DNA from 2 places in the Mesobacillus stamsii genome. Region 1 is predicted to be linked to the other one. Evidence: riboswitches for the same ligand, from Rfam matches in the RefSeq annotation. Region 1 holds a riboswitch; the other holds the start of a gene.
What was found. Region 1 has a riboswitch for lysine ahead of J2S25_RS05400 (aspartate kinase). Riboswitches for the same ligand answer to the same signal wherever they lie in the genome.
Positions count from the first base shown of each region.

Region 2: it holds a riboswitch for lysine, as region 1 does, so the genes downstream of both, J2S25_RS05135 (transporter substrate-binding domain-containing protein) here and J2S25_RS05400 (aspartate kinase) in region 1, are expected to answer to the same signal.

Region 1 is NZ_JAUSUN010000005.1:20,623-28,640, forward strand. It holds gene J2S25_RS05395 (YslB family protein) at 1-442, shown strand, start outside; gene J2S25_RS05400 (aspartate kinase) at 629-1,861, opposite strand; lysine riboswitch at 2,009-2,185, opposite strand; gene uvrC (excinuclease ABC subunit UvrC) at 2,255-4,027, opposite strand; gene J2S25_RS05410 (hypothetical protein) at 4,043-5,503, opposite strand; gene J2S25_RS05415 (FTR1 family iron permease) at 5,586-6,506, opposite strand; gene J2S25_RS05420 (hypothetical protein) at 6,542-7,294, opposite strand; gene J2S25_RS05425 (glycosyltransferase family 2 protein) at 7,345-8,018, opposite strand, start outside.
Region 2 is NZ_JAUSUN010000004.1:209,828-217,845, reverse strand. It holds gene J2S25_RS05155 (CotH kinase family protein) at 1-231, opposite strand, end outside; gene J2S25_RS05150 (hypothetical protein) at 387-725, shown strand; gene J2S25_RS05145 (amino acid ABC transporter ATP-binding protein) at 820-1,563, opposite strand; gene J2S25_RS05140 (amino acid ABC transporter permease) at 1,580-2,317, opposite strand; gene J2S25_RS05135 (transporter substrate-binding domain-containing protein) at 2,378-3,214, opposite strand; lysine riboswitch at 3,324-3,505, opposite strand; gene J2S25_RS05130 (dicarboxylate/amino acid:cation symporter) at 3,672-4,922, opposite strand; gene dcuS (DcuS/MalK family sensor histidine kinase) at 5,150-6,757, shown strand; gene J2S25_RS05120 (response regulator) at 6,754-7,467, shown strand; gene opuFB (osmoprotectant update ABC transporter permease/substrate-binding subunit OpuFB) at 7,684-8,018, opposite strand, start outside.

The sequences.
Region 1 (8,018 bases):
TACAACTCCTGGGCAGAAAAAGGAACGCAGTCCACTTGCTGTTTCAGCATTTGGATACGATTTGGTCAGGGAAGATCTATTGAATGAGTTGCTCGGCAAAGACAAACCCGAAATCCTTTACTGGGCCGGAAAGCGGCTCGCTAGGAAATATCCATTAACAAGCATGGAGGAGACGGTCCAATTTTTCCAGGACGCCAGCTGGGGCCTCCTAACCGTCAAAGAAGAATCTAAAAGAGAAATGCTGTTGGAACTCAGCAGCGAACTGATTTCCTCGAGACTGAATCAAAACCAAAATTCCACTTTCCAGCTCGAAGCCGGCTTCATCGCCCAACAAATAGAATATCAAAAAAAGGTGACAGCCGAAGCCTTCGAGCACCCGAATAAGAAATCATTCAAAGTTCAGTTTACAATCAAGTGGGATAAGACTGATATTATTGAATAAATAGGAGAGGGCACAGCGAAACCGATGCTGTGCCTTCCCTTTTCATGTGGCCATAAATTCTTAGGTTTTCCTCTTATCGCACATTATCCCTTCTAAAGTGACCATAAACTTTTACTTTTCCATTTACGGTCGCATAACAGCATATAAAAAAGCTTTCCTATGTCCCGGAAAGCTTCAATAGATTATTTAGTTCGTCTTAACTGTTCCTGAAAACAGCTCGAATGCTTCATGCAGTGATTCAACGGCATTTACCATCTGTTTTTCAGGGACAACGGTGGAAACTTTGATTTCTGATGTGCTGACCATTTTCACCTGAATGCCGTTTTCTTCAAGGACTTCAAACATCTTCGCGGCCACTCCTGGATTGGAGACCATTCCCGACCCTACGATCGATACCTTTGCAAGGCCTGTTTCCGATTCGATTGATTGGTAATTCAATGATTTTTTATTGCTCTCCAATACGTCAAGTGTTTCTGGAAGATTAGTGCTCTTGATGGAGAAAGAAATATTGGCCGCGCCAGCCTCTGTACGGCTCTGAACAATGATGTCTACGTTGATGTGGTTTTGGGCGAGTGTTGAAAAAATCGTAGATAGCCCTTTTAAGGAAGTGCTAACCCCAAGTACGGATACTCTTGTGATCTGGTCTTCAAATGCTACTCCGCGTACAATTAGATTTTGCTCCATTTCATTTTCCTCCTCGATAATCGTGCCGCTTTCTTTTTCCATGCTGGATCTTACTTCCAGCCGCAGTCCGTAATTTTTAGCGAATTCGACTGCACGTGGATGAAGCACCCCTGCTCCTAAGTTCGCAAGCTCAAGCATTTCATCATAAGAAACGTTCAGTAACTTTCTAGCGCTTTTCACTATTCTTGGATCTGTGGTGAATACCCCAGTCACGTCTGTATAAATATCGCATTTATCTGCCTTCAAAGCAGCTGCTAGTGCGACGGCAGTTGTATCTGAGCCACCGCGTCCAAGTGTAGTGATATCCCCATCAGCTGTTACACCCTGGAATCCAGCAACAATGACTACCTTTCCAGCTGACAACTCTTTCGAAATTCTGTCTGTTTCGATGTCAATTATCCGAGCGTTTCCATGGATGGCTTCGGTCTTAACACCCGCTTGCCAACCCGTAAAAGAAATGGCCTCAATGCCGTTCTGTGCAAGCGCCATCGCATAAAGCGCAATGGTGATTTGCTCGCCAGTCGTCAAAAGCATATCCATTTCCCTCTTGGATGGTGCCTCGGAAATCTCGTTCGCCATGTCGACAAGATGGTCGGTCGTCTTGCCCATTGCCGAAACCACTACCACGACTTGATTGCCATTCTTCCATTCTTCTGCTGTTCGTGAGGCAGCATTCCTGATCTTCTCCACACTGCCAACCGATGTACCACCAAATTTTTGAACAATTAATCCCATAAGTTTCCCCTGCCTCTTCCTCTTTATTTTGCCTTGTAAGAACTCCATGGTTTCTCCGCATATGTATATCCCTTAAAAAAGTGCGGAAAAACAAAAAAAGCAATGGAAGTGGCTCCCATTGCTTGATAAACGTGTATATACGCTGCAACATGAGATAGCACTCCAAGATGGCAATCTTGACAATCCTGCGTTTATTCAACGAAGGACCAGCAGGAAAATCGATAGGCATCTCCCCACTTCGGCAAGCATCCCCTTTCAAAGCCTTCCTCGAATCCGATCATTCTCCGGACTTTTACTTTTGAAACTTGCACCTCTATCTACACTTTATTACTCTAAAGTGATAGCAATATGAAATTTTTATCATTATAGCATACAACAAACGAGATTGCTACCTTAATCCTGCAATTTCTGGTATAGTTCCCGTGCGATATTCGCCGGCAATCCAGCTGTACTTAAGTCTTCCACCGTAGCTTCGCGCATTTTCTTCACTGAACCAAAGTGCTTCAAAAGTGCTTTCTTGCGTTTCTCTCCAATGCCGTCAATATTATCAAGGATGGACTGGAAAGCACTCTTCCCCCTCAGCTGGCGATGGAAGGTAATAGCAAAACGGTGCACCTCATCCTGAATCCTTTGCAGCAAGTAAAATTCCTGGCTGTTCCGCGGCAATTCGATTACTTGCAACGGGTTGCCATAAAGCAGCTGGGAAGTCCGGTGTTTATCATCCTTGGCCAGACCGGCAATCGGGATATCAAGACCTAACTCATTCTCAAGGACATCCCGGGCGGAATCGATCTGTCCTTTCCCGCCATCAATAAGGATCAAATCAGGCAGAGGCAATCCCTCTCTCAACACTCGAGTATACCGGCGGCGAACGACTTCCCTCATCGACTCGTAGTCATCTGGCCCTTTCACTGATTTGATTTTATATTTCCGATATTCCCTTTTCTCAGGCTTCCCATCGATAAATACGATCATCGCTGAAACTGGGTCGGTCCCCTGGATATTGGAGTTATCAAATGATTCGATCCGATACGGTGTATAAATCCCCATTTGTTTGCCAAGGTTCTCGACTGCGTTGATCGTTCTTTCTTCATTGCGCTCGATCAGCGAAAACTTTTCCTGCAGGGCTATCTTTGCATTTTTTGAAGCCAAATGGACTAGCTCCTTTTTTTTGCCGCGCTGGGGCTTGAGGACTTTTACGCCTAGCAAACCTTCAGCCAGCTCGAGATCGACGCTTTCTGGCACCAAAATTTCCTTTGGCTTGAAATGTTCATTTTTCGCATAAAACTGTCCGAGATAGGTGAGAATGTCCTCTTCAGGTTCGTTGTAGATCGGGAACATCGAAACTTCCCGTTCTATTAATTTTCCCTGGCGGATAAAAAAAACCTGAACACACATCCAGCCTTTATCGACAGCATAACCAAACACATCCCGGTCGGTAAAGTCTGTCGTTGTCATCTTTTGCTTTTCCATTGTTGCTTCAATATGAGCAATCCTGTCGCGAAACTCCTTTGCCCTCTCAAAGTCAAGTTCTTCTGCAGCTGCAGCCATCTTTTCTGTCAAATCAAGTTTAACTTGCTTGTAACCGCCATTCAAAAATTTCGTGATATCATCCGTAATTTGTTTGTACTCTTCTTTGCTGATATCCTTGACGCATGGTGCCAGACACTGGCCCAAATGGTAATAGAGACAGACGCGGTCCGGCAGCGTCGAGCACTTCCTGAGCGGGTATATTCTATCGAGCAGTCTCTTCGTCTCATTGGCTGCCTGGACATTCGGATATGGCCCAAAATATTTGCCGCTGTCTTTCTTAACTTTGCGGGTAATGATCAGCTTTGGATGCCGCTCTGCCGTCAGCTTGATGAAAGGGTAGCTCTTATCATCTTTCAGCATGACATTGTATTTTGGGTCATGTTTTTTGATCAGATTGATTTCTAGCAGCAATGCTTCCATATCGGAAGAGGTGACAATATACTCAAAGTCCTCGATTTCATTGACAAGTCTTAGCGTCTTACCATCATGCGATCCGGTAAAATACGAGCGCACTCTGTTTTTCAAAATCTTGGCTTTCCCCACATAAATGATGGTTCCCTGCCTGTCCTTCATTAAATAACATCCTGGCTGTGCAGGGAGAAAAGCAAGCTTATTCTTGATTTGCTCATTCATGCCATTCACCTCCTGTTACGGTGTCCATTTATATAAAACAATCTCATGATAGACTGGGTCGAAAATTTCGTTGGACGAAAACGTTTTTACTGCTTCAAGCCTTCCGCCGAGATCGACACCCTGAGCGCGAAACCCTTCTAGCACACTGTTTGTTACATAAATCGTTTTTCCTTCATATACTTGCTGGTCATGAAGAAAAACCTCATAGGTGTAAACTCGTTTATGAGGATAAGTCATTCCGAGGAACTGCATCACCCTTGTTTCCTCCCATGTATACACGACAAAACCATCAGGCTGCTCCTGAAGATAATTTGCCAGCTGATACACAGCAGGGAATGATTCAGCTTGTTTTTGCACATAGCTAGTTGAAACAATTGCCTGGGCAATGATTAAGCCAATAGCTAAATAGCGTGGACTTTTCCCGGCTCTTTTTCGTAAAAAAAAGAGCGAGCCCAAAAAAACAATCAGCAGTGCCAAAGGCAGTATATGCCTCGGCTTGTCGATATTCTGGGCAAAAAACGCCCAGCCTCCATAAGCAAGCAACAGCAATAGACTCAATTGGACAGTGGTCTCCTTCCAAACCCCGCTTTTGCGAGCCGGCAAGAAAATCATGCTGCCCATAACTATATATAATACCATCAAAATAGTTGTTTGCGAAAATATTCCCCACCACAAAATATTGGTGAGCACGAATGCCTTCATCCTTGTCAAAAAGGAAAGGTCATTCGACGCTGAGGTGCCTCCCCACTCCTTAAAATGACCGCCGGTGAATCCGAAAGCCAACTCAAGAAAAGACACGAAGCTTCCCTCCGTTAGGATCAGTCCGCCAACCCAAATCAGCTGAAACAGGACGGCGATAACGACAAACTTTATCACACTTTGCAAGGGAAGCTCCTGCGCTTTCCATTTTTTGTATAACAAATAGACGATGCCGATCCCCATCGGAAGATAACTCAACCTGATCCCTAGTAGCACACTGAATAAAAATAGCGGGAGGAGCAGCCATTTTCCTGAAGATTTTGATTCCGCTGCCACTATGCTCCAGAAGAACCACCAGAATCCGGCGAGTGCTGCACCTTCTGACATCGGCTGATTGACGATGATCAGCGGATAGCTCGCTGTATAAAGGAGGGCTGAGACCAGATAGGCACTTTCCTTTGAGACTACTCTTGATGCAAGCATATACACAGGTACAAGTGAACTCGCATAAGCGAGTACATTCACTGCTACTAATGCCTGTCCTGGATCCTGCAGCCATTTATTCATCAGCAAGCCTGCTAAAATAAAGTAAGGATAGCCTGGAAAATGAGGCTGCATTGCTCTTAAATCGTAACGGTCCAGCGCAAGGACAAAATCAACCTGATCCCAGGAAGAGACGAAGGAATTCAGATGGCTGAACTGATTTAAGAAAACATAAAGGATAGCAAGGGAACTGAACCCGATCCACATCGCTTTGTGAAATTTCATGAAATTCATGTTCAAACACCAACTTTGATTTTACGTATGAAAAAAGTACAAGGAATATCCCTGTACTTTTTTGGGGAGAGAAGATTTACGCTTATGGATTCAGTGCATTGACCTGCTTTGCTTCTGACGGTTTTTCAGCTGTTTGCTGTTTTTTGGAGCTGCGTGATGTTGTCAGCAGCAAAATGGCCGAAAAGTAGCCAATATACGCAATGACTTCCTCAATGGATGGCATCGATGAGTATCCAAACAATGCCTTCAGGAAGATTCCGACATCACCAGAGATAAGTGGTGCTACTCCATTGTCCCTGAGGTAATGTGCGTAATCAATCGGATGTTCTGGCAATAGCCAAGTAAGATCGTAAACATGATACATAACGCTTCCAATTAAGTTAATGTCCTGCATCATGGAAATTGCCTGTACAAGCAAACCGGCAGAAATCAAGATGATGAATGCTCCTGTAATCTGGAAAAATGTCTTTAGCTTCACTTTCATTGTACCTTTGAAGAACATATAAGAAACGACTACAGCGATCAGTATTCCGGTAATTGCTCCCCATCCCTGCATCGCTGCACCAATGTTTCCGCCGGTGATCGCAGCAAAGAAGAAAACCGTCTCGACTCCTTCACGCAAGACAACGAGGAAGGAGTGAATAACCATGCCGACAATATTTCCAGTCGAAATGAATTTATTCATTTTCCCTTCCATATTGCCTTTCAGATTCTTGCTGTGACTCGCCATCCAAAACACCATCTGCGTCAGAAGGAGCGTGGAAACAAGCATAATTCCAATTTTTAGGTATATTTCACTGCCCATTGCGGCGAATCCTGTAAACACAACCTGGAACAGAATCGCAACCCCAATACTAGCAAGAACTGCAAGGCCTGCACCGAGCCATACATATTTCGTATATTTGGAATGATCCATCCTTTTTAAGTAGGTGGTGATAATCCCGATAATTAACAATGCTTCCAATACTTCACGAAACGTAATCAATAGCGCTTGAACTTCCATTGCCGCTTCTCCCCTCTCCAAGGTGTCATTAAAATTTATGATTTTCTTCTGTTAATGCCGATGGCCACTGCCGCTGCTATTATTACCAGGATAATTACAATTGGTATCCAGTTGCGAAAATTCGATAAATCCGTCCAATCCTTTTTTCCATTTCCTGCTTGGTCAGTTGCACTCTCAGTAAAGTGCCCAACTTCAAGGCTGGCAAGATTGAATTGCTTTTGCAGGGAATCGAGGATTGCCTCTTTTTTTGCTTGAAAAGTTTTGATGTTAGATGGTTTTTTCCCGACTCCAAAAAGTCCGGGATTCCCTAGTGCTTCCAGTGCAGCATCAAAATCAGCTTTGATTTGCTGATCCACTTCAGCATTTTGTGCTTCTATTTTTGGCGATAAAGTTTGATAGGTAGCGAATCCTTTTGCAAGCAGTTTTTTCGAGTTGTCATATTCGTCAAAATTCTGTTCGATGCTTTCAAGCCTTCTCGCTATATTTAATACGAGCAGTTTTTCCATATTCTCGATGACAGCTTCTTTGTTTTCGTCATTCAAGCTTTTGATAATGATTTCTCCAGGCTCGGTCCCCATATGCATGTCGATTTCTTCCTTTACTGTTTCAAACAGGGATTTTGCCGCTGAAAAATTCGGAGGGGTTTCATCCAGTTTCAATTGCATTTCCTTATAAACCTCTGCAACTTTTTCTTCATTGGGATCCCCGTATGAATATGCGTTAGCAGACTGCGGAATGCTACTGAGAATCAATATCAATGAAAAACAAAAAAATATCGCTCTTTTCATTTGGTATTTCCCTCCTACAATGATAATGATAATGATTATCATTCTGAATGTCAATCATAATTGATAACCGTCGTATTTTGATCGCTATTTTCCCCGCGTTTACGCTCGTAAAGCTCTTCTCCAGCTAGCTTTGCTACCGGTCTGGACATTTCTCGGTAGACGGCAGGCACGACATTCTTTACATATTTTTCGAACGAAATAAAGGATGTGCCTTTTGTCCTCACACGGTATTGGATCGGAACCTCCAGCACTGTAAAGCCTTTGCGGACAATATTCAGCGTTAACACTTGCGCATAATTATAATCATGGATGATTTCCGCATGTTTCAAGACTTGCCTTGAAAATGCTCTCATTCCTGATTGTCCGTCAAAAAGCCATTTTCTCAATAATATGGTTTGCACAAAAGTAAAAAAGTAATTCCCTATTCTGCGATGAAATTTCATTCCTTTAATCGTACCCTTAAATCGTGAGCCCATCGTATAATCAGCTTCTCGATTGATGATTGGTTTGACGATATCCGGAATTTGCCATGCGGGATATTCTCCATCGGCATCGATCATCACCCCAATATCTGCTCCCCTCTGATAGCACTCTTGCAATCCTTTTCGGACGGCAGCACCGAGTCCACGATTTTCTTCAAAGTGGATGATATGATCTGCTCCGGCTTTTTTCGCTTCCGCAGCAGTTCCATCGGTTGATCCATCATCAATAACGAGCACTTCTA
Region 2 (8,018 bases), on a different contig from region 1:
ATGCATTTCACGAGCTTCAAATTCTTCATTATATATCCCAAAGTTAATTTTATAAGATTTTTTCTGGAACTTCCGTGTGTGATTTCCACGATAAGTAATACCTGCATCATGAGAAAGGTTATTGGCAACTAATTGGCAAGAAATAGGCTCTTCATGCCAAATATTCCTTTCTAAAAATGTCAGGTGCTCACGATCCATAATAATATTCAGTTTAGGTATCTCATCATGCATCTGAAATCATAGCCTCCCTTGCTTTTATCCTATGAAAAAAAGGGCGTACATGATAATGAATTCCATGTAAGTTTAGTACCAATAAATAAAGAACCACATAAAATACACTACCTTAACTATTAAGGACATTTATTGAAAAGGTGGTATTTACTTTTATGGGAAAAGAAGAAATGTCAAGGCTTCTTAGAGGAGCAAGAGATTCAGGTCTTGATCGGTTCCTGATGAGAAACCCAGGATCGACTAGAACTCCTGAAGCTGAAGCTGAAGCTGGTTCTGGCTCAGGTTCTGGTTCTTGTTCTAGCTCCGGATCTGGTTCTGGTTCTGGATCCGGTTCAGGTTCCGGATCTGGTTCTGGCTCCGGTTCCGGATCTGGTTCCGGATCTGGTTCCGGATCTGGATCTGGATCCGGTTCAGGTTCCGGATCTGGTTCTGGCTCTTGTTCTGGTTCTGGTTCCGGATCTGGTTCTGGTTCTGGTTCTGGTTCTGGTTTATAAAGCAATTTTTAGGGGTAGATAATCTTCAATAGAACAAAAACAGGAAACCTTTAACGGGTTTCCTGTTTCACTTAAGTTAATCGCTAGTTTACATTTAATAGACCACTTTAAAAGTACGTTTCAAGAATTCTCTCGTTCTATCTTGCTGTGGATTATTGAAGATTTGTTCGGGACTTCCTTCCTCTGCAATAATCCCTTTGTCCATAAAAACGACACGATCTGATACTTCCTTCGCGAATTCCATCTCATGCGTTACAATCAGCATCGTAAGGCCGGACACCGCAAGTTCCTTCATTACTTTAAGGACTTCGCCAACCATTTCTGGGTCCAGTGCCGAAGTTGGTTCGTCAAACAGCAGGACGTCCGGTTCCATAGATAGCGCCCTGGCAATTGCTACCCGTTGTTTTTGGCCGCCTGATAACTGCTTTGGCTTGGCATTAATATACTGATCCATGCCAACAATCTTCAAGTATTTCATTGCTACCTTTTCGGCTTCTTCCTTTGAACGGCCTAATACTTTGATTTGGCCAACTGTACAATTTTTCAAGACATTGTGATTCGTAAATAAATTAAATTGCTGGAATACCATTCCTAAATGTCTGCGATAGGTTGGAATATCATGCTTATCATCTAGAATATTCTCTCCGTTATAGATAATTTCTCCACCGCTTGGTTTTTCCAATAGATTAATGCAGCGAAGAAGAGTTGATTTTCCAGATCCCGAGGAGCCAATGATCGTCATGACTTCTCCTTTATTGACTGAGAAGCTGATGTCTTTGAGAACTTCATGAGTGCCAAAGGATTTGTTAAGATGCTGTATATCAATTACTGTTTCCACACTCTCTCCTCCTTCATTACTTCGCTGGTTGCATTTCTTCGCCACGAACCATTGTATAGTTATCTGGTCCTTCTAGTCTTCTTTCAAAGTAAAGTAAAATTCGTGTTACAGCGAAGGTCATGACAAAATAGATCACACATGCAACAAAAAATGATTCGAAATATCTGAAGTTGTTACCTGCGACTGATTTTGTTAAGAAATACAATTCTGAAACGGAGATTACATTTAGAACGGAAGTGTCTTTAATATTGATTACAAACTGGTTGCCAGTTGCCGGCAGGATATTGCGAACCACCTGCGGAAGGACAACATTCATCATCGTTTGAAGATGATTCATACCTATTGCCTGCGCAGCTTCAAACTGTCCTTTATCAACAGATACAATTCCACCGCGAACAATTTCTGCCATGTAAGCCCCTGTATTAATGGAAACAACAATAAGAGCGGCAGCCATTACCTCTATATTCACACCGAATGCTAACGCAGACCCATAATATATGACCATAGCCTGAACAATCATCGGGGTACCCCGAAAAAACTCAATATATACCGACAGTAAAAAGTTCACGAAAAGGAGAAACCATTTTTTCACTCCGTGCTCCGGAGCGGGGATTGTACGGATTACCCCTGCGATTAAACCAATAATAGCCCCCACAACTGTACCGATCAAGGAAATATAAAGGGTAACTCCGGCTCCGCGAAGGAACATTTGCCAGTTTTCTGAAACGATCTTAACGATCCACTCTAAACTCATTTCCCTTCTCCTTTCACCATAAAACCGACTGTATAGTAGTACAGCCGGTTTTATGGAATGTTATTCTGCTGCAGGTTGATTCTTAATAGCAGCATCCATTATTTTTGTACGCTCATCCTCTGAGATGCCTTTTAAAATTTCGTTGATTTTGTCCGTTAACTCACTGCCTTTTTGAAGTCCAACAGCAATAGCAGTATCATCTTCTGAAGTTTTGAATCCATCTTCAAATTCCACCATCGCAAAGTTTTCGTTTGCAGCGGCAGCGCTGACAGCCTCCGGACGCTCCGAAACGTAGCCATCGATGATTCCAGATTCAAGCGCAACCCTCATTGCCGGGAAGTTGTCCATCGCTGTCTCTTTGGACACTCCTTCCATTTGGTCGATTACGGAATAATGGAAGGTATTTAATTGAGCAGTAACTTTAGCACCTTTAAAATCCTGGATGGAAGCCGCATCTTCGTATTTTCCACCTTTTTTAACAACCATTACTAGATTCGATTTATAGTAGTTGTCCGAAAAATCAATTGTCTCTTTACGCTCTGCTGTTGGGGACATCCCTGCGATAATTGCGTCAATCTTGCCTGAAGTCAATGATGGAACTAGTCCGTCCCATTCCGTTTTAACGACAACTAATTCTTTTCCTAAACCATCAGCGATTTTCTTTGCGATTTCGACATCATACCCGCCTGCATACTCAGAAGTTCCTGATATCTTCACTCCGCCATTTGAATCATCCTTCTGAGTCCAGTTGAATGGAGCATAACCAGCTTCAAGGCCTATCTTAAATGTATTGTCGTCAGATGAGCCTGATGCAGAATCGTTACCAGCACCACACCCTGCAAGTAAAATCATTGCTGAAAGCAGCAATGCTAAAAATAATGACCCCTTTTTTCTCATGTTCGTTCCTCCTTGGTTTAGTTAGAGCGTTTTACACACAACAAAAAGCGACCTGAGATAAACTCAGGTCGCATTATTGACAGATGCCCTAAAGTCCTCTCTTTTCCCAAAACGAGATAGCACAACTCAATAAACTGGGGAGTCCATTGAGACAGTCCTGCAGTTCTTAACTGCAGACCCAGCAAACAACAATGAGAATATTGCCCGCTTCGGCGACATTTCCTTCTCCATGGCATCAAAGCTTCTCAAACTCCGCCAAAGACTGTTAAATATCGCGCCTCTACCTCACTAGCAAAAGTGAGGTTAAATATTTAATTATAGTAACTAGGCTACAACAACCTTTCCGTTCTGTCAATCTAGTTCTTTTTGGAAAATCAAATAATCTATGTAACTTTCATTCAAAAAATGGGTAAAGCAGGCAGCTAAGAGGCTGCCTGCTTGGATAAATGTTCAAGGTTTATGCCGATACCTTGGAATGTACTGCCTCTGTTACGGGTGTGAACTCTCCTTCAGACTTAGAGATCACAACGGTTGCGACACCGTTGCCAATTAAGTTTGTAATAGCTCTGGCCTCTGACATGAAGCGGTCTACTCCGAGGATAAGCGCCATTCCTTCGACTGGTATGGATGGAAATACCGCAAGTGTCGCTGCAAGTGTCACGAAGCCGGAGCCTGTTACGCCTGCCGCCCCTTTTGAGGTAAGCATCAACACTCCTAGGAGGGTTATCTGCTGCCAGATGCTCAAGTCTACCCCATAGGCCTGAGCAATAAATAGTGCCGCCATCGAAAGGTAGATGGATGTTCCATCAAGGTTGAAGGAATAACCAGTTGGAAGCACAAGTCCTACAACGGGCTTGGAACAGCCATATTTCTCGAGTTTTTCCATCATTTTCGGCAAAGCTGCTTCCGATGATGATGTCCCAATGACGAGTAGAATTTCTTCTTTAATATACACAATGAATTTAAAGATATTAAACCCATGAAACTTTGCAATCGCTCCAAGGACAAGAAAAATAAAGATAGCCATTGTCAGGTAGACAGAACCCATCAATTTACCTAGGAAAAAGAGGGAACCAATGCCAAATTCGCCAATTGTATAGGCCATGGCTCCAAAAGCTGCAAGTGGAGAGATCTTCATAATGATATTAACAATTCCGAAGAAGACATCGGCGATTCTTTCAAAAAACTCTAAAATCGGCTTCCCCTTTTTGCCAATATGTGCCAGGGAAGTGCCGAATAGGATAGCAAGTAACAACACTGGCAGAAGTTGGCCTCCGGTAAATGCACCTATGAAACTATCCGGTACGATTGTTAGAATGAAATCCATGAATCCATGGCTAGTTTCCTCTGCTGCCTTTGTATATTGTGATACATCCCCTTCTCCTGCTTTCGCATCAATGCCATTTCCTGCTTTGATGACATTCGCAACGATTATTCCGATTGCGAGGGCAATACTCGAAACAATTTCAAAATAAATTAGCGCCTTTCCCCCAATCTTGCCGACCTTTTTTAAGTCTCCCATTCCTGCAATTCCAATGACAATCGTCAGGAAAATAATTGGAGCAATAACCATTTTAACAAGTTTAATAAAAATGTCTGCAAGCACCTTCAACTGCGAACCGATATCAGGAAAAATAAAACCGATCATAATACCGAGAAAAATACCAATAATCACCTGTGTAGTAAGACTCTTAAAGTTAATCTTCAAGCCAATTCCCTCCCCTTTGAGAAATTTTGAAAACGATTACATTTTCTTGGAATATTAATATATTACAATTTCGTGAACACGGAATCTAGTTTAATAAACTTTAAAAACTGTTTTGTAATTAAAGAAAGAGAAAAAATAAAATAATCAGTTAAGTTTGCTTTCGCCAATTCCATCCTTTCTATACAATGAAAATTAGCAGCTAATAAAAGCAATGTGGGGGATTTCGCGTGCAAAGACAGCGGTTTCGGTTTAAATTAAGCATCATCATCATTTTCTTCGTTTGTTTAGTCGTTTTGATATCCCTGATGATTACCGACCTATTGATCAGCAATTCTGTTAGTAAAAACATAAGAAAAACCCAGGAAGAAAAGGCGTTAATTGTTGCGAGGACTGTCTCCAAGTCTAATATTGTCATTCATGCCTTAGAAGACAATCAAGCCGCTCGTGCCGTCCAAGATTACACAAATGAAATCCAGTCAGCAACAGATGTTCTGTTCATCGTTATTATGGATATGAATGGAATTCGCCTGACTCATCCGAATGAGGAGATGATAGGCAAGTCATTTGTAGGCGGAGATGAAAAAGCTGCCCTAAAAGGAAAGGAATATGTCTCCGTTTCACGCGGGACTCTTGGACAATCAGTACGGGCTTTTACCCCCATATACAATGATAAAAATAAACAAATTGGCGCAGCGGCAGTTGGCATCTCGCTAAGCAGTCTGGAAACAGCCCTTGAAACCAGCCATAAGAACATTCTCATTGTCACCATTTTTGGTCTGTTAATTGGGATCATCGGGGCAATCATCTTGGCCAAATATATAAAGAAAATTCTCCTTGGTCTTGAACCTTTTGCTATTTCGAGGATTCTTGAGGAAAGAAGTACCATGCTGCAATCTGTACACGAAGGAATTATTGCTGTTGATCATACATCTACCATTACATTGGTAAATAAATCAGCTTTGCAAATTTTTAAAAAAGCCGGTCTATCACAAAAACCGATCGGAATGAAAATTTATGACTATATGCCATCAACAAGACTGGATCAAGTTTTAAAAACGGGACAGCCAGAATTGGATGAAGAACAAACGATTAACGGCGTTTCCATTTTAGTCAACCGGGTTCCACTTTTTGTGAATGGCGCGGTTGTCGGAGCAATTTCCACTTTCCGTGATAAAACAGAAGTAAACCAGTTAGCAGAACAGCTGACCGGTGTCAGAACGTATGCCGAAGCACTTCGGGCACAATCGCATGAGTTCCTGAATCGTCTTCATGTTATATCAGGCATGGTACAATTAAAATCGTACAATCAACTGGCCGCGTTTATCCGGACACTGGTTGATTTTCGGAACCAAGAGTTCGGTAGCATTACTCAGCATCTCAAAGATCCTGCCCTCGCAGGCTTTATCATGGGAAAAATAAGTTATTCCCGAGAAGCCAAAGTGGACCTTTCGATAGAATGTACCAGCATTATTCCTGAGCCGGCAGAAAATAAGACGACTCACGAGTTGATTACGATCTTAGGGAATCTTCTCGACAATGCCATCGAGGCAATGACAGACAGCGAAGACAAAACACTCGAAGTTCATTTGTCATACGAAGATAATTGGTTACTAATCGAAGTCTCTGATTCTGGCCCAGGTATCGCAAATGAACTGCAAAAAGAAGTTTTTAAAAAGGGATACTCGACAAAAGGGGAAAACCGCGGGTTTGGTCTGTACCTAGTTAAAAAAAGCATCGAAGCTCTCGGGGGCGAGTTAATTATTGATTCAAAGTTACGACTAGGGACGAATTTTTATGTAAAAATTCCATATAAAGCAAAAGAGGTGGGGAAATGATCAGGGTACTAATTGTCGACGATGATCCGATGGTCGCAGAATTAAACAAGCGTTATCTGCAAAAAGTGCATGGGTTTACTCTTGCTGGAATCGTCCATACAGTAAAGGACGCTAGAGAATTTCTTGAAACGGAAAGGGTTCACCTCATCCTGCTTGACGTTTATATGCCAAGTGCTACGGGAATCGATTTGCTCCGTTTTATAAGAAAAAAGAACATCTCAGTCGATGTCATCCTGATCACAGCGGCCACAGATAAAGAGAATATTCAAACTGCACTAAGGTACGGAGCACTGGATTACTTAATCAAGCCATTTGAGTTCAATCGATTCAACCAGGCCTTATTACAATATAAAGAAAAACACCATTTTTTTGAGAATCATCCTATGCTTAGACAGGAAGATATTGATGGACAAATATTAAGCACCGAGCAAAAATTCGCAGCTTCATCAATAGAAAACCTGCCAAAAGGGTTAACAACCAGCACTTTGGAATCTATCCTAAAAGTGATTCAAACGAAAGCGAACCAGCCTTTTTCGACCGATGATATTTCAGAAATCACCGTTATTTCACGAGTATCCGTCCGTAAATACCTGAAATTTTTAACGAACCTGGGCATCCTTGAAGAATCTTTAACCTACGGCGTCGGCCGCCCAGGCCATTTGTATAGATTAAAAGAACACAAGCTAAAGCAATTGAATAGATTTTTTTAAGAAAAGCTTTTGGTGCCTTGGTCAGCCTTTTATCAGTAGGCATTTCCTTTTCCTCTAAAGCTGTTCCTTAAACATTCCGATTCGCTTTATTTCTTCCAGATGAATTTCGGATAGTCTTTCTAGGATTTCCATTCCTTTTTCTGTTACATCCACGAAAATACTTTAGAACTTTTTATTAGAAGCCCCCTGCATCAGCTGCAAGGGGCTCTTGTATTTTTATTCGATTAATCCTGCTGTTTTTAAATACTCCCTGGCGGTTTCTTCAGAAGATTTTCCTTCAACGTTCACCTGGTAATTCATTTTCCGCATTTCGTCGTCCGTGATTTTACCTGCGAGTCTATTGAGTGCCTTGACGACTTCCGGATATTTTTCTGCAGTTTCTGCCCTTAGCAGCGGAGCTCCCTGATATGGAGGGAATAGATTTTTATCATCTTCCAGTACCACTAATTTATACCGCTTTAGTTCACTGTCAGTCGAATAAGCGTCCACGAGGTTGATTTCTCCGTTTTTTATCGCCCCATACCTTAGTTTCGGCTCCATTGTGGTCAAGT